Regions from separate parts of the Promicromonospora sp. NPDC052451 genome, predicted to be linked through region 1. Evidence: riboswitches for the same ligand, from Rfam matches in the RefSeq annotation. Region 1 holds a riboswitch; each other region holds the start of a gene.
What was found. A riboswitch is a leader RNA that binds a small molecule or an ion and turns the genes downstream of it on or off. The one in region 1 is predicted to bind cyclic di-AMP.

Region 1 (5,538 bases):
ATCGACGATGCCGTAGCCGTACAGCGGCGTCCACACACCGACCAGCCCCAGGAGCGGGTCGCGCGAGGTGTACAGGATGGCGCTCTCGACCTCGTGCATGCTCCGGCCCTGGCCGTACAGCAGCGCCGCGACACCCGCCACGTGCGGCGTCGCCATCGACGTGCCCGCGTACGAGTCGTAGCTGCCCGCACCGCACGTGCTCGACCCCGTGCCCACCGGCACCGTCGACCACACGTCGCCGTCGCATCCCGTGAGACCGCCCGAGCCACCCGGGGCCGAGACGCTCTTCAGGTCGAGCTTGATCGGGAGCTCCGAGTAGTAGGAGTGCACACGGGCCGAGTCCGTGGCCCCGACGCAGAGTGCGACGCTGGTGAACGCGGGGTCGCTGCAGAGCGGGGTCGACGAGTTGCCGGCCGCCGCCACCGTGAGCGCACCCTGCTGGCGCGCGTACGCGATGGCGTCGCGCATCAGGGTGTCGACGCCCAGGATCGTCAGCAGCTGCCCGCCCGGCGCGGTGCCCAGCGAGAGGTTGATGACGTCGGCGCCGTGGTCCGCGGCCCAGCGGATGCCGTCCGCGATGTCCTGGGACGAGCCGGAACCCGCCTCGAGCACCTTGACCGGGAGGACCTTGGCGCCCGGCGCCACGCCGGCGACGCCGATCCCGTTGTTCGCCGCGGCGGCGACGATGCCCGCCACGTGCGTCCCGTGCTCGTCCCCGTCGTTCTTCCCGTCCGGTCCCCGGTAGTCCCCGTTCCCGCAGGGGCGGACGTCGGCGCAGCCGGTGAAGGTGGCGCCGGGCAGGAGCTGCCCGGCAAGGTCGGGCTGCCTGAGGTCGACCCCGGTGTCGACCACCGCCACCACCGCGCCCTTGCCGGTGGAGACGGGCCAGGCGGCCTCCGCGTTGATCTGGTCCAGGCCCCACTGCTTGTCCCGCAACGGGTCGTTGGTGGCGGCCTGCGCACCCGGCGCCATGGCGACCAGCGCCGCCACGGCCAGTGCCGCGGAGGTGGCGGCGCCGACGAGTGACTTCCTGTTCATGTATGCCCCCATTGTTCGCACAGGGACTGGTTTGCCCCTGAACTGGGGCAAACCTAGGGCCAGCAGACCGGGATAGAACAGGGCAGTTCGGGCACCGCGGGTGAAATTTACCCAATCGCAATCAGTAGCGGCCGGGACCGCCGCGGCGTCGACGTCAGGCCCAGGCCTCCGTGAGCTCGGCCTCGTCCGACGCCTCCCGGGACAGCCTCAGTGCCGCGACGGCCGCCCCCAGCAGCAGGGCGACCACCCAGGCGCCGAGCTGGTGCCCCTCGGAGTCGATCGCCGCCGGTGCGATCTCACGCCAGACGATGCGCACGGCCAGCAGCGGGTCCTCGGTCAGCGGCGAGCCCGGCCAGATGTTCTCCTGCACGGCCAGGAGGGCCGGCCCGGCCGCCTGCAGCACCCAGACGGCACCGGCGGTGGGCAGCCACCCCAGCAGCTCGATGGGACGGCTGTCCACGGCGAGACCGAACGCGACTCCCAGCGCCACGGCCAGGATCCACCACGTGCCCACCGGCGACACCGGATGGCCCGGGACGAAGCCCCACACCCACGCGTCGAGGAGCACCACCGGCAGCGCCAGGGCGAGGCCGCGCAGGGGGCCGGGACCGAGCCCTGCCGGCAGCCCCGCACCGAGGCCCACGACACCGGCCACGCCGGTGACGACGAGCATCCCGAGCGGTGCGTCGTCGTCGGGCAGGCCCTCGCGGGTGACGAGCCACCAGGAGGCGCTGCCCGCGGCCCCCATGGCGAGCAGGGTGCCGGTGATCGCGGCGCCCGCACCCGCGCCGGCGGACGCCGGGACACGCGCGGTGACACCCGCGAGGAGCCCGCCCATCAGGGCCATGACGACCAGGCCGACCACGCCGTCGTCGCCCTCGAACGGAAGCGGCAGAAAGCCGGCCGGCCCGGGCGCCACACCCTCGGCCAGGCCTGTGACCTGGTAGGAGACCTGCACGATCCACGGCAGGAAACCTCCGGCCCACCAGGCGAGTGCGCTGAGGGGAACGACCCACCAGGCGGAGATCCGATGCTCGCTGTCGCCCATGCCGCCGAACCGTAGCGGATCTATGTGATGTCGGTCATAACGCAGGAAGACCGAAACGGCGTAAATCTGCGCCTTCGTTGGGTCAGACCGTAATGCGTAACCCGATCGTGACTTTTTCGGTGAACGTGTGTACTTTGACTTCTGCTCCACCGCATCGGTGGAGCCGTGAGCCGGGCGCCGAATCCTGTCACCGGCTCATGACCAGACGTCGAGACAGGAGCGGGGGACCCACTTCCGGGCGACAGCACCATCGTCGCCCTCGGGGTGAAGCCGGACGGAAACCCCCCAGTAGCCGTGCGGCCGGGTGTGCACTCCTCACCCGAATCCGACAGCTGACCTCGCAGGCGGTACAGGAGACCTTAGGTGACGAACTCCACCCGCGGCCGGCATCGTGACAGCCGGCCCGCTCAGACACCGCTGACCATCCTCGCTCGTACCGCCACCGAGAATGCCGGCACCGTTGCCCGCCGTGGCGCCATCGCCGCCGCCGCCGGCGGCGTCCTCATCTCGACCATCGCCACCACCGCGCACGCGGCGCCCGCGATGGACCTGAAGACGGACGTCAAGACGGCCAAGCTGAACTCGACCGACCTGCAGTCCCTCACCGCCGTGGCCAAGCAGGCCGTGGCCGCAGCCCCCACCGTGACCGTCCCGGCCGACGCGAAGATGCCGATCGAGATGGAAGCCCTGGGTGCCGACGGCGAGAAGGGCGAGGGCCCCGCCGTCGTCTCCGTCGACGCGCCGGACCCGGTCCCGGTCGGCACGCAGGCCGTCAACATCGCCTTCAACTACCTGGGCATCACGTACGTCCTGGGCGGCGCCTCGCCGTCCGCGGGCTTCGACTGCTCGGGCCTCATCCAGTACGTGTACGCGCAGCTCGGCGTCTCGCTGCCGCACCAGTCCGGCGCGCTGCTCGGCTCCGGCTACCAGGTCACCTACCCGGAGCCCGGCGACATCGTCTGGACGCCCGGACACGTGGCCCTCTACGCGGGCGACGGCATGATCATCGAGGCCTGGGCCGCCGGCATGCCGGTCCGCTACACCGAGATGTGGCAGAACAGCCCGACCTTCATCCGCGTCGTCTGACGCACCGCTCGTGAGGCGCCGCCTCCGTACCGGGTCCCCGCCCGGTGCCGGAGGCGGCGCCTCACGCGTTCCCGCACCGCCACACCGGCGGGCCGGCTCATCCGGGCCAGGCGCAGTGCTCCCCGACGAAGTCGTAGAAGGCGGAGCGCGCGGCGTCCGGCATCGGCACGTAGACCGTGCGCTGCGGGACGCCGTCGACGCTGGCCGACACGGGAAGGAACGTGCCGCGCTTGTCCTCGGCCACGGCGTGCACGTCGCAGCGCGCGGGGACGACGGCGAGCACGACGGCGCCCGACCGCTGCCCCGCCAGGTCGCGTCCCACCCAGCCGGAGGCGCCGTCCGCCGGGTCGGGGTTGCTCATCAGGGTGGTGCCCGCGATCCGGTCGACGGTGACCGCGGGACCGCCGTCGACCGGCTCGATCCGGAGGGTGACCAGGGCGGTCAGCTCCCCGTCACGGGTCTCGACGCGCACCTCGTCGTCGACGGCGAGGCGCACGCCCGCCGCCACGGCGGCCACCGCGCAGTCCGCCTCGTGGTTGCGCGCCAGGTGGCCCACGGGGTCGCCCACGTCGTCGACGACGACCTCGGTGGGCGGTCCCGCGTCGTCCCCCTCGCCGAGGGCGAGCGTGATCGTGGCGGACGGCGTCCTGCTTGCCGTGGGGGACGGCTCCGGCCGCGGTGAGCCGGCCGGCGCGGGCGTGCTCGCCGGATCCGTGCAGCGCGCCTCGCCCAGCCCGACGTAGACGGCGCGCGTCGTCCCGGGACGCAGCACCAGCGTGCGCCCCTCCTTCGTGGGGTGGGACGGCCCGAAGCCGTCGGCACGCAACGCCCCGGACAGCAGCGTCAGGGTCTCGTCGGAGTCGTTGGTGACCTCGAGCCGGATCTCCCGCGTCGCGTACTGCTCACGCCCCTGCGCCACCGCGACGCCGAGGTGCCCGACCACGTCGTCGGGTACAGGGCCCCGGGTGGACGACGGCCCGGGGCCGCCGGACGTGCATGCGACGGCGGCCGCGCCGATCAGCGTCGCCAGGAGGACGACGGTGCCGGCGCGGCCGCGGTGCGTCGCGGTGCGAAGTCCTGCGATCAAGCGTTCTGACGCCGACCGAAGATCGCCTGGACGATCAGGATCACGATGATCGCGCCGATCACCGAGAACAGCCAGCTCTGCCACGACCAGAACGCGTCGAAGCTGATGTTGAAGATGAGCCCACCGAGCCAGCCGCCCAGCATGGCGCCGAGCACGCCGAGCAGCAGCGTGACCCAGAAACCGCCCGGCTGCTTGCCCGGGAGGATGATTCGGGCGATGACGCCCGCGATCAGGCCGAGGATGAGAAAGGCCCAGAAGCCCATGGCGTTTTCCTCCAGAGTGGTATGGCTTACGTGCGACTACCTCAGCACTGATCCCGCCGACTTGCCACCGGACCCGCCGAATCAGGTCTATATCGGGACATTACGCGCACCAGGTCGCGATACGTCAGCGGCTATAGTTCGGCCGGGCACGCGGCGGGCAAGGCCGGGGCAGGGGGCTCCGGGCACACGAGGAGATGACGACGGATGAACCGGGAGATCAGCGCGTCGGCCGGGCGGCGGACCTGGCGGGACGCGCTCAGGGCGTTCCTCGAGCAGCGGTGGTTCACCCGGCTGGTGCTCGGCGTGATCCTGGCCAACGCCCTGGTGCTCGGCGCCGAGACGATGGTGACCGGCACGGCGTTCGAGGTGCTGCGCGGGATCGACCACGCCATGCTCGCGTTCTTCGTGGTCGAGCTGGCGCTGCGGCTGGTCGCCACGGGACGGCGGTTCTTCCGCGACCCGTGGAACGTGTTCGACCTCGTCGTGGTCGGCGTCGCGCTGCTGCCGGCCACCGAGTCGCTGTCCGCGCTGCGTGCCCTGCGGGTGCTGCGGGTGCTGCGAGTGGTCACGGCCGTGCCGGCGCTGCGGCGCGTGGTCGACGGCATGCTGCGGGCGGTGCCGGGCATGGGCGCCGTCGGGGCGCTGCTCGTGCTGGTGATGTACGTGTCCGCCGTCATCGCGACCGGGCTGTTCGGCGAGGCCGCGCCGGAGTACTTCGGCAACCTCTGGACCACGCTCTTCACGCTGTTCCAGGCCATGACCGGTGAGGCCTGGCCCGACATCGCACGCGTCGTGATGGAGACCCACCCGTCAGCGTGGATCTTCTTCGTGCTCTACATCCTGGTGGTCAGCTTCGCGGTGCTGAACCTCTTCATCGCCGTGATCGTCAACGGCATGGAGGAGATGTCGGAGGAGGAGCGCGAGGACGACCTGCAGAAGGACGAGCGCCTGGACGCCCTCGCGGCACAGAACCGCGAGATCCTCGCCGAGCTGCGCGCCGTCCGCGCGCGGCTCGA
Region 2 (5,538 bases), on a different contig from region 1:
GGACTGCGGACGTGGCCCGCGGCGAACCCGGCCACCGCGCCGGACGGGCCGTCCACGGCCACCCAGGCCGCGTCGTACGGGCTCCCGGCCACGCGCGCGAACCGGGCGTCGAGATCAGCGGCGGTCGTGGGGTACCCGAGCTGGCCGAGCAGCGGGGCGACCGCGGGTGAGTCGGCCGGGACGGCGCGTCGGATCTGCACGCCTCATCGTAGGCGGCGTGATCGTGGGCGGGGTGATCGTGGGCGGCCTCAGCCGTCGCCCAGCAGCGCCATCGCCGCCGCCCGGCCGGGGATGCCGCTCACCCCGCCGCCGCGCCGGGCGCCCGCACCCGCCAGCAGCACCCGGCGGTGCTCCGTCTCGACGCCCCACCGCCCGGCGTCGTCGGCGGGCTCGGCGAACGGCCAGGCCAGGTCGCGGTGGAAGATGTGCCCGCCGGGCAGCCCGACGTCGCCCTCCAGGTCCACCGGGGTGCGCACCTCCAGGCAGGGCGCGCCGTCGGCGTCGTGCGCCAGGACGTCCTCGACCGGTTCGGCCAGCACCGAGTTCAGCGAGGCGAGGGTGGCAGCGAGGGCCCGCTCGCGGGCCCCGTCGGGATCGGCGCGGAAGAGCCGGGCGGGCATGTGCAGCCCGAACAGCGTGATGGTCTGCGCCTCGGTCGCGGCCAGGTCCGGGCCGAGGATCGACCGGTCGGACAGCGTGTGGCAGTAGATCTCGCTCGGCGGCAGGTCGGGCACCCGGCCTGCGGCGGCCTGCGCGTACGCCGCCTGGAGCTGGGTGAGGGACTCGTTGACGTGCAGCGTGCCGCTGAACGCCGCGACCGGGTCCACGCCGTCGCGCAGGCGAGGCAGCCGGTCGAGCAGCATGTTCACCTTGAGCTGCGCGCCCTCGGGGTGCGCCGGGGACGTGGTGGCCCCCACCGCGTCCCGCCCGTCGGCCGGGCCCCGGCCGGCGGCAGCCAGGAGCCGGTCGAGCTCGGCCGGCGCACACCCGGCGAGCAGGTGTCCGGCGGTCACGCCCCGGGTGCGCCCGTCGGCGTCGGTCCAGGTGACCTCCACGCCGGTGGCCCCGGGGTCGACGGCGGTGACCGTCGCCGAGGTGACGATCGTGGCGCCGGCGGACACGGCGGCATCGCGCAGGGCGCCCGAGACGGCGCCCATGCCGCCCACCGGCACGTCCCAGTCGCCGGTCCCGTTGCCGATCACGTGATACAGGAAGCACCGGTTCTGGCGCAGGGACGCCTCGTCGACGTCGGCGAACGTGCCGATGAGGCCGTCGGTGGCGGCGATGCCGCGGACCACGTCGTCGGCGAAGGTGCGCCGCAGCAGCGCGCCGAGCGGCTCCTCGAAGAGGGCTCGCCAGGCCTCCTCGCCCACGCCGTCGACCACGAGGTCCCGCACGGCCGAGCGTGTGAGCAGGGGTTCGGTGAGCGTCGGCGCGAGGCGGCGGGCGACCTCGGCGGTCGTCGCGTAGAAGCGGCCCCATGCCTCGAAGTCCGCGTCGGATCCGGTCAGGCTCCGGAACGAGGCCCGCGTGGCGGCGTCGTCCCCCGTGTCGACGAGGAGGCCGCCGTCGGCCACGGGCGTGTAGGAGGACCAGCGCCGCCGCCGCAGCGTGATCGGCAGCCCGAGCTCGGTGACCACGCGCCGCGGCAGCAGCGAGACCAGGTAGGAGTAGCGCGACAGGCGCGCGTCGACACCCGCGAAGGGGCGGGCCGAGACGGCGGCGCCGCCCACGTGGTCGGCACGCTCCAGGACGAGAACGGACCGTCCGCTTCGAGCGGCGTACGCCGCGGCGGTGAGGCCGTTGTGCCCGCCGCCCACGACGACGGCGTCGTACCGGGAGTGCAGGCGCGGGGACGTGGTGGGATCGACCATGGCGGACATGGTGACACGGAACTCATTGCCAAGAGAGTTCCATCACAGGACGGTATGTGACCTAATCGTGACATTTGCCAGGGACCCCGGTACGGTCGGTCTCACCTCTCCAGAAGCGGGGAGGTCCAGGTCCGGACGCCGAGCCCTGTCACCGGACCTGAGCAGCTACGACGTGACAGGGGCGGGGGAACCAGGTAAGCCGGGCACGCGAGTGTCCTCGGGGTGAAGCCTCGTACGAGGCCGGGTGATCGAACTCCCCATCCGAACCCGACAGCTCACCTCGTAGGCGTCCGAGGAGATCACTGGTGACCGTACTCACCGACCGCACCCACGACTGGGCGGACGACCAGGCAGACCGTCCCGCCAGCCGGGGCCGGCACCGCGCCGAGGGCCCCGCTCTCACCCCCTTCACCGCACTCACCCAGACCGCTGCCGAGAATGCCGCCCGCACAGGCGCCATCGCGGTCGTCACCTCCGGCATGCTGGCCTCGGTCTTCACCCAGACCGCCCACACCGCGCCCGCCGAGTCGCACACCCAGGCCACGCTCGCGAACGCCACGCCGGTCAGCAACACCGTCGACACCACGATCCCGGCCGGCCTGGCCGAGAACCTGGTCACCAAGGTCAAGGTCACGCAGAACGCCGACTTCTGGGCCGAGAGCGGCCGCGTGTCGGTGACCCCGTACGCCGAGACCGAGGAAGGCATCGCCGAGGCGAAGGCGAAGGCCGAGGCCGAGGCACGCGCCAAGGCCGAGGCAGAGGCCAAGGCCCGCGCCGAGGCCGAGGCCGCCGCCGCGGCGGAAGCAGCCGCCGCCGCAGCCGCTGCGGAGGCCGAGGCGGAGGCCGCTGCGGCAGCAGCCGTGGAGAGCTCCGCCGACCTGGGCCAGCAGGCCGTCAACCTGGCGCTCGAGTACGTGGGCGTGCCCTACGTGTGGGGCGGAGCCTCCCCCAGTGGCTTCGACTGCTCCGGGCTCATCCAGTACGTCTACGCGCAGCTCGGGATCGACCTCCCGCACAGCTCGAGCTCGATGGCGACCGTGGGCTACCAGGTCTCCGCCGCCGAGGCGCAGCCCGGTGACATCGTCTGGACGTCGGGCCACGTCTCCCTCTACGCGGGCGACGGCATGGTGGTCGAGGCCCAGCAGGAGGGCGTCCCCGTGCACTACACGGAGATGTGGCAGAACAACCCGGTCTACATCCGGGTGACGGGCTGACCCTCCAATCCCGGAACGCCCGCCTGGTCCCCCGGCCCGGCGGGCGTTCCGCGTGGTGGGTGCACACCCGCGCCCGTCCGGTAACGTCCCCGGCGTGAAGATCCTCGTACCGGACGTACCGTTCGACCTCGACTTCCCGTCCCGCCTGCCCGACGGCGGAGCCTCCTTCGCGCCCGGCGGCCCCGACAGCGTGGTCGCCTACGCGATGAACGAGCCGGTCCCCGAGGAGCACACCGACGCCGACGTGCTGGTCACCTGGTCCAGCCCGCCGAAGGTCGTCGCCGACGCCGCCCGCCGGCTCACCCGCGTGCGCTGGGTGCAGACCCTGACCGCGGGGCCGGACGTCGTGCTCCGCGCCGGGTTCGCGCCCGACGTCGTCGTCTCCTCGGGCCAGTCGCTGCACGACGACACCGTGGCCGAGCACGCCCTCGCCCTGATCCTGGCCACCGTGCGCCGCATCGACGTCTCGCTCGCCGCCCAGCAGGAGCACCGCTGGGCCAAGGAGATCACGTTCGCCCAGGCCGACCCGGTCACCGGCCGCGAGTACACGCTCGACGAGGCACGGGTGACGATCTGGGGCTTCGGCTCGATCGCCCTGCGGCTCGCCCCGCTGCTGACCGCGCTCGGTGCCCAGGTCACCGGCGTCGCCTCCCGTGCCGGTGAGCGCGCCGGGTACCCGGTGGTGGGCGCGGACGGCCTGGAGGCACAGCTCGCCGAGACCGACCTGCTGGTCTCGCTGCTGCCGGCGCTGCCCTCCACCCGGCACATCCTCGACGCCCGCCTGCTGGGCCTGCTCCCGCCGACCGCGCGGTTCGTGAACGTGGGCCGGGGCGCGACCGTCGACGAGGCCGCCCTGGAGAACGCGCTGCGCTCCGGGCGGCTCGCCGGCGCTGCCCTGGACGTCATGGAGACCGAGCCGCTGCCCGCGGACTCGCCGCTGTGGGACGTGCCGAACCTGATCCTCACCCCGCACGTGGCGGGCGGGCGCCCCCGGCGAGCGGCCCAGTTCCTGGCCGACCAGCTCACGGCCTGGCGGGCGGGCAGCCCGATCCGCAACGTGACGGCGCGATAGCGCGGGGTGGCTCGACAGGGCGGGGGGGCGAGGTGACGGGGCGGGGGCCGTGGCGTCGGCGGGCCCGCGGCGACGGAGCGGACCCGAGGCCTCGGGGCGGCGGGCCCGGGCGGATGCGCTCGACACTCCCGGCCGAGTCCGGCGCGCTCGACGCTCCCGGCCGGGCGGGTGTGGCAGGAGGTGCGCTTCTACCCAGCGATTAGGCCCAAAAACGGCAATGATTCTGGGCACAATCGCTGGGTAGAAGCGCACTCTCTGCGTTCGGGCGTCATCTCGCCGTCTCTGCGCGTTCTGGCGTCATCTCGGCGTGCGCGGGCGGGGCTGGCAGACGGGGCACGTGAACGACGACCGGTTCATGAACGGGTCACGGCGGATCAGCGCGCCGCAGCGGCGGCACTCCTCGTTCTCCCGGCCGTACACGGCCAGCGACCGGTCGAAGTAACCGGACTGCCCGTTGACGTTGACGTACAGGTCGTCGAAGCTCGTGCCGCCCTGGGCCAGCGCCTCGCGCATCACCTCGGCCGCAGCATCCAGCACCCGGCGCACGTCCGCGGCCCGGAGCCGGTCGGTCGCACGCGCCCAGTGCACCTGTGCGCGCCACAGCGCCTCGTCGGCGTAGATGTTGCCCACGCCGGACACGACCGTCTGGTCCAGGAGCGCGCGCTTGATCTGTGTCCGACGCCGGCGCACCCGCCGGACCAGGCTGTCCAGGTCGAGGTTCGGGTCCAGCAGGTCGCGGGCGATGTGCGCCACGGGCTCCGGGAGCAGCGGGAGGTCCGAACCGTGACCGGCCGGGGCGGATGTGATCGACGCAGCGGGCAGGGCAGACGCTGCGGCCACGGGCGAGGCGACAGCCGAGGCGACGGGCGAAGCGACGGGCGAGGCGACAGCCGAGGCGACGGGCGAAACGACGGGCGAGGCGACAGCCGAGGCGACGGGCGAGGCCGCTCCGTCCGGCACGAGATCCTGGACGCTCAGGTGCCCGAACGTGCGCTGGTCGACGAAGTCGAGGTAGCGCGCACCGGACGGCGCGCCGGTCAGGTGCAGGCGGACGCGCAGGTGCGGGTGCCGCCAGTCGTCAGCGGGTGTGGCGCCGTCCGGGCCCACGGCGCCGTCGCCCGGCGTGGGGTCGCCGGTCGTCGCCCCGCGCACGAGGAGCTGACCCGACATGCCCAGGTGCGCCAGCAGTGCAGCGGCCGGCAGCGCGGTCTGCAGCGTGTTCGGCAGCGCACGCCCGGCGCCGGGCGGGGCGCTCGCCTGGATGCTCGGCCCGGCCGCACGGTCCCCCGGCCCGGCCGCACGGTCCCCCGGCCCGGGGAGCTCCAGCGGCAGCCACAGGAACTTGCCGCGGCGCACCGCTGCCGCCAGGCGCCGGCCC
Region 3 (5,538 bases), on a different contig from region 1:
ATGTCCCAGAAGGCGGTGGCGCCGCCGTTGCCGAGCGCGACCTCGTACCCGTCGGGCGCGCCGAGCAGCTCCGTGACACCCTCACGGATACGGCGCACCAGGTCCTTCACGGGCGGACGCCGGTGTGAGGTACCGAGCACGTGCGCGTTCGCCACGAGATGATCGACCTGGCCGGGACGTACCTTGGACGGGCCGGAGCCGAATCGGCCGTCGGCGGGCAGCAGCTGTGTCGGGATTGTCAGTGGCACAGAACTAGACTAGAACCTGGGCCGACGCCCGGGCCGTACGTGTCCAGGGCGACTGGGGCGGCTGGGCGCACGACGGGAGCAGACGTGACGGATCTGATCGACACCACCGAGATGTATCTCAAGACCATCTACGAGCTCGACGAGGAAGGCATCACGCCTCTGCGCGCGCGCATCGCGGAGCGTCTGGGGCACTCCGGGCCCACGGTGTCGCAGACGGTCGCGCGCATGGAGCGTGACGGCCTCGTGATCGTGACCGGCGACCGGCACCTCGAGCTGACCGAGCTGGGCCACGACAAGGCGATGCGCGTGATGCGCAAGCACCGCCTCGCGGAGCGCCTGCTGACCGACGTCATCAAGCTCGACTGGGAGCACGTGCACGTCGAGGCCTGCCGCTGGGAGCACGTCATGAGCGACCTCGTCGAGAAGCGCCTGGTGGGCCTGCTCGACCACCCGCACCACGACCCGTACGGCAACCCGATCCCGGGGCTGTCCGAGCTGGGCGAGGCCTACACCGACGTCCCGTTCCTGAGCGGTGTGATCTCGCTGCCGTCGGCGTTCGAGGCGGCGGCGAAGAAGGGCGTCAAGGGCGAGCCGCTCGCGGCGTCGCTCACCCGGATCGCCGAGCCGCTGCAGACCGACGTCGACCTGCTCGCACGCCTGGCGGACGCCGGCCTGGTCCCTGGGTCACGCATCACGGCCGAGCACAGCGACGGCACCTACACCGTGACCGTCGACGGCGCCGACACCGCGCTCGAGCTCGGCGAGGACCTGGCGCGGCACCTCTTCGTCGCCACCGCCTGACGACCGGCGGGCGGCGGTCCAAACCGTCCGCTTTGTCGGAAAGGTGGCACCGCAGATCCGACACGTCATGGCATTCGTTGCCGGAACGTGACATCAGGTGTGAGGTCCGGTACGTTCGGAACGCTCACACGGAGCTTCATCCGCGAGAGTCCTCGGACGGACGCCGAACTCTGTCACCGGCCGGGGCCCCAAGACGACCGCATGACAGAGGCGGGGGACCCACCATCGGGCGCCAGGGTGCGTCCTCGGGGTGAAGCCGGGCAGTCCTCAGGGAGTGCACGGCCGGGTGATTTCTCCCACCCGAACCCGACAGCTGACCTCGAAGGCGTACAAGGAGAGGTACTACGTGACTGCACGTACGACCCGCGCACGCCATCGGGCTGCGCGACGCCCCGTGACTCCGCTCACCGAGCTCGCCCAGAACGCCGCCGTCGGTCGCCGTACCGCGGTCGCCGCCGCCGGTGGCGCACTCCTCGTCTCGACCTTCGGTGGCGCGATGGCCGCCCAGGCCGCTCCGATGGAGACCGGCCACGCGAAGATGAACTCGGTCGACCTGAACGCGCTGACGACGCAGGCTCGGGAGGCGCTGTCCAACGCCCCCGTGGTGACCGTCGCGCCGGACGCCGAGCTGACCGTCGAGAAGTCCGCGGTCTCCGTGATCTCGGCGGCCGACAACGAGGAGTACCAGGCGGAGCTCGCCGCCGAGGAGGCGGCCGAGGCCGCCGAGGCAGCCGCCGCCGAGGCCGCGGAGGCAGCAGCAGAGGCGGCGGAGACCGCCACCGCGTCGGTCGACGTCCCGGCGTCGGCCATCGGCAACTCCGTGATCTCCATCGCCAGCCGCTACATCGGCGTCCCGTACGTCTCCGGCGGCGCCAGCCCGAGCGGCTTCGACTGCTCCGGCTTCACCCAGTACGTCTACGGCCAGCTCGGCATCTCGCTGCCGCACTCGTCGTCCTCGCAGCCGGGCTACGGCACCATCGTGCCGGCCTCCGAGGCGCAGCCGGGCGACCTGATGTGGACCCCGGGCCACGTCTCCATCTACGCCGGCGGCAACACCATGATCGACGCCTCCAAGCCGGGCACCGTGGTCGACTTCCGCCCGATCTGGCAGTCGAACCCGACGTTCGTCCGCATGGGCTGACCCCCGCGGGTCGTACAGAGCGCCCGTCCGCCGCCCCGTGCCGGGGTGTGCGGGCGGGCGCTCTGGTATGAGGTTCCTGGTACCGCGTCCCATGAGGGCGCCGCCGCCGGTAGCGTTGGGAGTGCAAGGGTGCACTGCCGAGGAAAGGGCTGGGCGATGACACGATCCGAGGTCGTACTGGTCGGGGTGGACGGATCGGCCGCGAGCCTGCACGCGTTGGACTGGGCCACCGCCTACGCGCACCGCGTGGGCTGGTCGCTGCACATCGTGTGCAGCTACTCGCTGCCGTCGTTCACGGCGGCGTCGCTCGACGGGGGCTACGCGGCCCTCGACGACACCACCATCCAGGAGGGCGCGAAGTCCGTCCTTGCCGAGGCGGAGGCCCGCGTCGCCGACGCCGGGGTCCGCGCCACCACGGAGGTGGCCACGGGCGACGCGGCCGGCGTGCTCGTCGAGCTGTCGGCGGACTACGGCCTCGCCGTCGTCGGAACCCGCGGCCGGGGCGGTTTCACGGAACGGCTGCTGGGTACGGTGTCGTCGGCGCTGCCGGCCCACGCGCAGTGTCCTGTCGTCGTGGTCCCGCTGCGAGCCGAGGCGAACCGGGGTGTCCCCTGGAACACGGCCGATGCCGGAACGCCGACGTCGGGCACGGAGCCGACGGGCGTCGCGCCCGGGGCGGCCGAGATCCGGGAGGTGCGCCGCATCGTCGTCGGCGTGGACGGGTCGCCGCAGGCCGAGCGGGCGCTGCAGCACGCGATCGTGCAGGCCAACGCGTGGGGCGCCGAGCTGACCGCCGTGACCGGGGTGCCCGTCGGCAACACCGGGTTCCTGGCGTGGCTGCCCTCGTCCATCGACCGCGAGCAGGTGCTGGCGGACGTCGGCGCCGGGATGGACGTCCTGGTCGACCGGTACGAGGCGGAGAACCCAGGGCTGCGGATCCGGCGGATCGTGCTCGACGGCACGGGGGCCGAGCTGCTCACGGAGTTCTCGACGGCGTCGGACCTCGTCGTGGTGGGTTCACGCGGCCGCGGCGGGTTCCGCGGGCTGCTGCTGGGCTCGACCAGCCAGGCCGTGCTGCACCACTCGGCGTGCCCGGTCCTGGTGATCAACAAGCACTGCCAGGACTGACCTCTCCGACGTCCTGCACAGGTCAGGCGCCCAGGTCACTCCGGTGACCTGGGCGCCTGACGCGTGAGCGGGTCAGGACCGGGCAGCCTCCGCGGCGGCCAGGAGGACGCACGTCGCCACGCCGTCCATCGCCGCGCGGACCTCGTCCAGCGGCGGCATCGAGGGTGCGAGGCGCACGTTCTTGTTCTCCGGGTCCTTCCCGTACGGGTGCGTGGCGCCGGCCGGCGTGAGCGCGATGCCGGCCTCCTTGGCGAGCTGCACCACGCGCGACGCCGTGCCCGGCGCGACGTCGAGCGACACGAAGTAGCCGCCCTTCGGCTCCGTCCACGACGCGATGCCGTACCCGCCCAGGCGCTCGGCGAGGATCTGCACCACCGCCTCGAACTTGGGCGCCAGGATCTCGCGGTGCTTGCGCATGTGCGCGCGGACGCCGTCGGCCGAGCCGAAGAACATGGCGTGCCGCAGGTGGTTGACCTTGTCCGGGCCGATCGACGCGACCGACAGGTGCTTCTTGTACCAGGCGATGTTGGCCGGCGAGCTGCCGAGGAACGCGACGCCCGAACCCGCGAACGTGATCTTGGACGTGGACGCGAACAGGAGCACGCGGTCCGGGTGGCCGGCCTCCGCGGCCAGTGCGAGGGCGTTCGGACTGGTCACCTCGTCGTCGGTCAGGTGGTGGACGGCGTAGGCGTTGTCCCACATGATCCGGAAGTCCGGTGCGGCGGCGGGCATCGAGACGAGCGCGCGGGCGACGTCCTCGGTGATGACGGCGCCGTCCGGGTTGGAGTACGTGGGGACCACCCACATGCCCTTGATCGTCGGGTCGTCCGCGACGAGCGCCGCCACGGCCTCGGCGTCGGGCCCGTCCGCCGTCATCGGCACCGGGATCATCTCGATGCCGAGCGACTCGCAGATCGAGAAGTGCCGGTCGTAGCCCGGCACCGGGCAGATCCAGCGCACCTTCTCCTCGCGGGCCCACGGCTTCGGGGACTCGGGGAATCCGAACAGCTCGGCGAACGCGACGACGTCGTGCATCGAGGTCAGCGACGCGTTGCCGCCGGCGAGGAGCTGCTCCACCGGCACGTCGAGCAGCTCGGCGAAGATGCGGCGGATCGCGAGGCCGCCGTCGAGGCCGCCGTAGTTGCGCGTGTCCGTGCCCGTGTCGTCGGTGTGGATGCCGACGCCCGGCAGGGCCAGCATCGCCTCGGCGAGGTCGAGCTGCTCCGCCGACGGCTTGCCGCGCGTGAGATCCAGCTTCAGGCCCTTGGCCTGAAGGTCCGCGTAGGCCTGCTGGAGCTCGGCCAGGGCCGGAAGTGTTGCTGTCGGAGACGACGTCGTAGTGGTCACCTCCCGGAGCCTACGCTCAGCCGGCGGTCGGTGACAGTTCGGAGCGCCCACCCGTGCCGCCGGCCGGAGCACTGCCCTCGGCGGTCCCGGTGGCGTCGCCGGCCGCCGGGCCCTTGCCGTCCTCGGCCGGGGCCGGTGCGGCCTTGCGCCGGGAGGGGCGGGGCCGCCGGGGGAGCCGCTTCGCGAGCGGGGTCTTGGCCGACGGCGCGCTCGCCGCGGAGGGCGTCGCGGTGGCGTCGGCCGGGCCGGGACCGGGCTCAGGAGTGGGCCCAGGAGTGGGCTCCGTGGTGGGCCCAGAGCTGGGCTCGGTGGTGGGCTCGGTGGCGGGCGGCGCGTCGGAGGCTTCGTCTGCGGTTGCCGCTGTCGCGGGGACCTCGCCCGCGGTTGCCTCATCGGTGGCCTCGTCTGCGGGCGCCTCTGTTGCGGGCGCCTCGTCTGCGGGCGCCACCTCCGCAGATGCCTTGTTCGTCGGTACCTCTTCCACCGATGCGCCGTCCGCGGGTGTGTCCTGCGGCTGCGCGTCATCCTGGGAAGCGGCCGCGGACACCTCGCCGGCCGTCCCGCCCCCGGCGGCACCCTCGGCCGTCCCGCCCCCGGCGGCACCCTCGGGCGTGGCCTCACCGCCCTCTGCCTCGCCATCCGCGGCGGGCTCCTCGCCCGCCCCGGGCTCCTCGCCTGCCCCAGGTTCGTCGCCTGCCCCGGGCTCCCCGGCCGCGCCGGGCGCCGCCGCGCCGCCCCCCTGTTCCTCGCGGAGCGCGAGCAGCGACTCCTCCAGGATGTCGAGCGCCATCTCCAGCTCGGGCTGCACGATCGACAGCGGCGGCGACAGGCGGATCGTCGTGCCGTGCGTGTCCTTCGCGAGCACGCCGCGCT
Region 4 (5,538 bases), on a different contig from region 1:
GTGGCCCGGGAACACCGCCGCCAGCACGGCGCGGCCCTCCTGCGTGATGGTCACCGTGACGCCGCGCTCGTCGTCGGAGGCCTGCGTGCGGGTGACGAGGCCGCGCTTCTCCAGGGTCTGCGCCTGGTAGGTGAGGCCGCTGCGGCTGTAGACGACGCCGTCGGCCAGGTCGGTCATCCGCCGGCTGCCCGTCGGGGAGTCGCCGAGGCTCGCGAGGAGCTGGAACTGCACGTAGCTGAGGCCGCCCGCGTCCTGGAGCTGCTGCTCGACGGTGTGCTTCAGCAGGCTGCTCGCCTCGATGAGGGCGAAGTAGGCGCCGAGCTGCGTGGCATCCAGGGAAGGCGGCGAGGAGGTCATCGACAGATCTTACCGTGCTTCGACTTCGAATCACTTGCTTCAAGTTCGAAGCAGTGCTAGCGTCCTCCGCAGTTGCTTCGAATCCGAAGCACACGACGGAGGGAAACATCATGAAGGCAGTGCGGTTCCACGAGACGGGCGGCCCCGAGGTCCTGCGGTACGAGGACGCCGACCAGCCGGTGCCCGGCGCCGGCGAGGTGCGGGTCCGGGTCGCCGGCTCGGCGTACAACCCGGCGGACGGCGGCATCCGCGGCGGATTCCTGCCGATCCCGGTGACGCTGCCCCACGTCCCCGGCTACGACGTCTCCGGCACGGTCGACGCGGTGGGCGAGGGCGTGGACGGCCTCACCGTGGGCCAGGAGGTGGTCGGGTTCATCCCCATGAGCGCCGACGGCTCCGCGGCGGAGTACGTCGTCGCACCGGCCGGTGACCTCGTGCCGGCGCCGACGGCGATCCCCCTCGCCGACGCCGCCGGTCTCCCGTCGGTCGGGCTCACCGCCTGGCAGGCGCTCTTCGAGGCGGGCGGGCTCGAGGCGGGCCAGCGGGTGCTCGTCAACGGCGCCGGCGGCCCCGTGGGCGGCTACGCCGTGCAGCTCGCCAAGCGGGCCGGCGCACACGTCGTGGCCACGGCGAGCCCCCGCAGCGCCGAGAGCGTCCGGGCGGCGGGCGCGGACGAGATCGTCGACCACACGACCACCTCGGTGCTCGACGCGGTGACCGAACCCGTCGACGTGCTGCTCAACCTGGCCCCGATCACCCCCGAGGGGTTCACCGCGATGGCCGCCCGGGTCCGCGACGGCGGCGTGGTGGTCTCCACCACGCCGCGGGTCACGACGCCCGGCGACGAGGCGCGCGGCGTGCGCGCCGCCACGGTCTTCCTGCACCCCGACGCGGACGTGCTCGCACAGCTCGTCACGCTCGTCGACGACGGTGAGCTGCACGTCGAGATCGCCCGGCGGGTTCCGCTGAGCGAGCTGCCCGCGCTCCACGTGCAGGCGGAGGCGGGCCAGGTGCACGGCAAGGTGGTCGCCGTGCCGGACGGCGCGTGACCGGCCCGGGTCCGGCGCGGTACCTGTCCGGGGCGAGGGGCTGGCCTCGCCCCGGACAGGAGTCTCAGCCGACCCGCAGGAACGTCGGGTCGGACTGCCAGATGGCGGTGTACCGGACCGTCTTGCCCGGCACCGGCGCCTCGACCTGCATGCCGTCACCCGCGTAGATCGCGATGTGGCCGGGGGTCCAGATGAGGTCGCCCGGCCGGGCGTCGGCCCAGGACACCTCGGTCCCGGCGTACCGCTGCTCCGAGGAGGTGCGCGGCAGGTCGATGCCCACCTGCGCGAACACGTAGGACGTGAACCCGGAGCAGTCGAAGCCCTCGGGCGTCGAGCCGGCCCAGAGGTAGGGCACACCGAGGTACCGCATGGCGATCGACACCACCGCGGAACCCGACGCTGAGGCCGGGATCTCGACCGCGGCGGCTGCTTGCGCCGCTTCCGCCGCAGCAGCGGCCGCCGCCTCGGCAGCCTCCGCCTCGGCCTCCGCGGCGAGCTGCGCCTGGTACTCGTCGTTCTCCGCGGCGGAGACCACCGACACCGCGGCCTTCTCGACCTTCAGCTCCGCGTCGGTGGCCACGGTCACCACCGGCGCGGAGGCGAGCGCGGCCCGGGCCTGACCGGCCAGGGCGTCGAGGTCGGCGCTGTTGAGGCTGCCCTGGAGCACGCCGCCCTCGACCGTCGCGGCGACACCGCCGGCCGGCGCCGCCTGCGCCGGGGCGGCCACCAGGGACATCAGCAGACCGGAGCCCGCAGCCACGACGGCGCCTCGGGCGACGGCCTGCACGGCGGCCGCCTGGGCGGTGGTGGTGAACAAGGGGCGGCGTACCGCCCGGTGCCTGCCCCGACCACGTGCGGTCAGGGCAGCAGAGATCGTGGGATCCATCAGAGGATCGGCCTTTCTGCTCGAACGGAGAACTCCGCGCGGCCCGTCGGTGGGCGGCGCGCCGGCGGTCGACGGCTGGGCGTCGACGAGGCCGGTGTTCTACGTCCGGCAGATCCCCAGGGCGTGCAGGCTCGGCGCGGCCGGGCGCACCACGCCGGGCGCGGTCCGGTGGTCCGGGTACGCCAGGGCGGGCGCGATCCCCTGCACCGCGGGCTCGGCGACGGCGGCCGGACCGGACGACGACACGACGGGGTCGGTCTGCGCCGTCGCACGGCCGTGGTCCGAGCAGTGCGCCTCGCCGCCGTCGGACGTGGGCTCGGCGCGGTCCGCCGGGGCCAGGCCGCCCGCCGGGCCGGACGCCGCCTCGACGGCTGAACCGTGATGCGCCTGCGGGTGCTCGTCGGAATGGATGCCGCACACGACCGGCCCGCCCAGCACGGCGAGCACGAGGAACAGCACGGACAGCACTCCCGCCGACCCCGGACCAGGTCCGGCGAGGAGCGCACGCAGGCGACGGGGCGGGCTCATCGCACCCCGGCCGTCCGCACCCGGCGGCTCATCGGGCGGCGTCCGTCACGGCGGCCGTGAACTCCCAGTGCCACGGCTCGTAGGGGCCGGCACCGCCGGCCTGGGCCCAGAGCGGGTTGTCCCACCCGTACTCGGGCGCGTGCGCCTTGAGCCAGTCCCAGCGCTCGCCGGCGTAGCCGTCGGCACAGATGTCCACCGCCAGACCCCAGCCGTGGTTCGAGGTGCCAGGGGTCGCCGTCAGGGTGGGCTTCGCCGCCTTGGCCGCGACCTGCTGCGCGTAGCTGCGGTAGCCGTCCGTGAGGCACAGCGACTCGCCGAACTGCTCGGTGTAGGCCTGGTTGAGACGCGCCAGGGCCACGGCCGCGTCGGCGCGGATCGGCGGGTAGCCGTCCCAGAGGTCGCACAGCTCGCTGACGGGAAGCTGGCCGTTGAGACCCTCGCCCGTGGCCACGCCGTCGCAGCCGGGCAGCACCGGAGGTGCTTCGACCTGCACGGGAGCCGACTTCTCGACGGGCAGCACCGCATCGCCAGGAACCGTGACGCCGGCGGACCGCTCGAGCGACGTGCGCTCCTGGCTCCGCGAGGCTCCGCTGCTCCGATCGGCCAGGGCCGCCGACGCCGGGCCCGCTCCCGTGAGCGCGGCCGCGCCGTCGGGCGCGGAGAGGAGGGGCTCACCGGTTCCCGGCGCGCCGAAGGAGGCAGCGGTGAACGACGTCGTCGAGGCGAGGGCGAGGCCGACGCCGAGAGTGAGGGGCAGCCGGCCCAGCACCGAGGCCCGCGGCCGCCGTGCCGGCGCGGCGTGCCGCCCCTTGCTGTGGCGCCCGCGCGTTCGCCGGGCAGGTGCCGGACGCGGCGCGAAGGACTGCGGCAGGGATCGCTCCTGCCCGTGCCTCATCGTGCTCCCCGACGTGGGGAAAGATGTGGAGGTGCTGGCAGGTGCCCGAGGGTCTTCGATGGCATGGAACGTATCTCCCGGCGCCTGCGAGGTTAGCTGTCGGGTTCGGGTCGGAGACTGACCCGGCCGGCGGACGACGTCCGCCGACTTCACCCCGAGGACACCGCAGTGCCCGGAAGTGGGTCCCCCGTCCCTGTCCTGTGGTTCGTCGGTGACTCCGGGCGGTGACAGGGCTCGGCGCCCGCCAGGACGTCCCGCCGCACGGCGGGCCGCCACGAATGTACCCCGTCTGCACCGGGATGTCACGAAAGAGTAACGGCCGCGCGTCGCCCGGCGAGCTAGAGGAAGTGCCCGCCCGCGACCTGCACCACCTGGCCGGTGATCCACCTGGCCTGGTGCGAGGCCAGGAAGACCACCGCATCGGCGATGTCCGCCGGGTCGCCGACCCGGCCCAGGGGGATCGCCGGCACGACGGCGTCCACGAGCTCGTCACTCATCCATCCGGTCTGCACCGGCCCCGGCGCCACGGCGTTGACCCGGATCCTCGGGCCGAGGTCGACGGCGGCGCCGCGCGTCAGCGACTCGAGTGCCGCCTTCGAGGTGCCGTAGGAGACCTGCCCGGGAAAGCCGCGGGCGGCGTCGGTCGAGATGTTGACGACGGAGACGCTGCCCGGTGCGGCGTCGTCGGGCAGCCGGCGCGCGAGCTCGGCGACGAGCATCGCGGGCACCACGGCGTTGACGCGGTAGGTGCGTTCGAACCCCGCCTCGCCGACGGTGTCGAACGAGTCGGACTCCTCGGCGTGCGCGGCGTTGTTCACGAGCACGTCGACCGGACCGAGCCGTGCGGTGACCTGGTCCATGAGCCGCGCGGCGGCGCCCGGCACGAGGAAGTCGGCCTCGACGGCAATGGCGCCGGGCAGGGACGCCACGAAGGCGTGGACCTCGTCGGTGGCGGCGCGCGCGTGCTCGCGGGATCCTGACGCCGAGCCGCCCACGTGGTGCACGGCCACGCGCGCACCCTGTGCGGCGAAGGCGCGGGAGACGGCTGCGCCGATGTTCATGCCGCCGCCGGTGACCAGGACGGTCTTTCCGCTCAGTCCGGGATCGATCACGGTTCGATGGTGCCATCGGGCGGTCGACCGGCACGAAAGGTTTATCCGTCCAGGTTCCACGGGGCCCACGCCCGACGCCGTGACCATCCTGTACGATCCATGGCGCCTGCCCGCGAATTCTTGACGTATCGTCCAGGAGGTGTCGTCGATGCTGGGCTTTCAGGACCCGGTGGCCGATGCGATCGGTCTGCTGCGGCCTCGCACGGTGGTCGGCCCGAGCCTCCGGGCCGTGGGCGAGTGGGCGCTGCGCTTCGAGACCTTCCTGCACGTGCGGATCGGCGGCCTGGTCCGCGGCACGTGCTGGCTGACCCTGGACGGGCACGAACCCGTGCTCCTGCGCGAGGGCGACACCTTCATGCTGGGCAACCCGCCGCCCTATGTCCTGGCCAGCACGCCCGGCGCCCGTCCGCGCCCTGCGCAGGAGGTGTGGGCGGGGGCCGTGGACGGGTTCGTGCGGATCGGCCCGGAGTCCGACCAGGACGTCTACCTCTGCGTGGGGCACATCGGGTTCGACGAGCAGAACGCGGCGCTCCTGACCGACCTGCTGCCGCCGCTCGTGATCGTCCGCGCCGCCGATCCGCACGGCGCACGGCTCGGTCAGCTCATCGACCACCTGGCCACCGAGGTCGGTTCCGCTGCCGCCGGCGGGCCGCTGGTGCAGAACCACCTCGCGCAGATCCTGCTCGTGCACATGCTGCGCGCGCACGCCGG

Region 2: another riboswitch for cyclic di-AMP. It lies ahead of ACIG47_RS12890 (C40 family peptidase); the one in region 1 lies ahead of ACIG47_RS01410 (C40 family peptidase).
Region 3: another riboswitch for cyclic di-AMP. It lies ahead of ACIG47_RS11595 (C40 family peptidase); the one in region 1 lies ahead of ACIG47_RS01410 (C40 family peptidase).
Region 4: another riboswitch for cyclic di-AMP. It lies ahead of ACIG47_RS11145 (M15 family metallopeptidase); the one in region 1 lies ahead of ACIG47_RS01410 (C40 family peptidase).

The regions. Positions count from the first base shown of each region.
Region 1 is NZ_JBIUAP010000001.1:321,942-327,479, reverse strand. It holds gene ACIG47_RS01420 (S8 family serine peptidase) at 1-1,038, opposite strand, end outside; gene ACIG47_RS01415 (hypothetical protein) at 1,193-2,086, opposite strand; cyclic di-AMP (ydaO/yuaA leader) riboswitch at 2,252-2,448, shown strand; gene ACIG47_RS01410 (C40 family peptidase) at 2,450-3,172, shown strand; gene ACIG47_RS01405 (hypothetical protein) at 3,270-4,259, opposite strand; gene ACIG47_RS01400 (GlsB/YeaQ/YmgE family stress response membrane protein) at 4,256-4,522, opposite strand; gene ACIG47_RS01395 (ion transporter) at 4,727-5,538, shown strand, end outside.
Region 2 is NZ_JBIUAP010000006.1:217,664-223,201, forward strand. It holds gene ACIG47_RS12880 (GNAT family N-acetyltransferase) at 1-200, opposite strand, end outside; gene ACIG47_RS12885 (phytoene desaturase family protein) at 249-1,874, opposite strand; cyclic di-AMP (ydaO/yuaA leader) riboswitch at 2,001-2,179, shown strand; gene ACIG47_RS12890 (C40 family peptidase) at 2,180-3,088, shown strand; gene ACIG47_RS12895 (NAD(P)-dependent oxidoreductase) at 3,183-4,160, shown strand; gene ACIG47_RS12900 (DNA-formamidopyrimidine glycosylase family protein) at 4,458-5,538, opposite strand, start outside.
Region 3 is NZ_JBIUAP010000005.1:366,155-371,692, reverse strand. It holds gene serC (phosphoserine transaminase) at 1-242, opposite strand, end outside; gene ACIG47_RS11600 (iron dependent repressor, metal binding and dimerization domain protein) at 333-1,049, shown strand; cyclic di-AMP (ydaO/yuaA leader) riboswitch at 1,201-1,393, shown strand; gene ACIG47_RS11595 (C40 family peptidase) at 1,444-2,190, shown strand; gene ACIG47_RS11590 (universal stress protein) at 2,347-3,318, shown strand; gene ACIG47_RS11585 (aminotransferase class I/II-fold pyridoxal phosphate-dependent enzyme) at 3,391-4,665, opposite strand; gene rocD (ornithine--oxo-acid transaminase) at 4,682-5,538, opposite strand, start outside.
Region 4 is NZ_JBIUAP010000005.1:270,715-276,252, forward strand. It holds gene ACIG47_RS11125 (MarR family winged helix-turn-helix transcriptional regulator) at 1-357, opposite strand, end outside; gene ACIG47_RS11130 (NADP-dependent oxidoreductase) at 468-1,406, shown strand; gene ACIG47_RS11135 (C40 family peptidase) at 1,471-2,223, opposite strand; gene ACIG47_RS11140 (hypothetical protein) at 2,392-2,820, opposite strand; gene ACIG47_RS11145 (M15 family metallopeptidase) at 2,849-3,715, opposite strand; cyclic di-AMP (ydaO/yuaA leader) riboswitch at 3,783-3,936, opposite strand; gene ACIG47_RS11150 (SDR family NAD(P)-dependent oxidoreductase) at 4,054-4,827, opposite strand; gene ACIG47_RS11155 (AraC family transcriptional regulator) at 4,976-5,538, shown strand, end outside.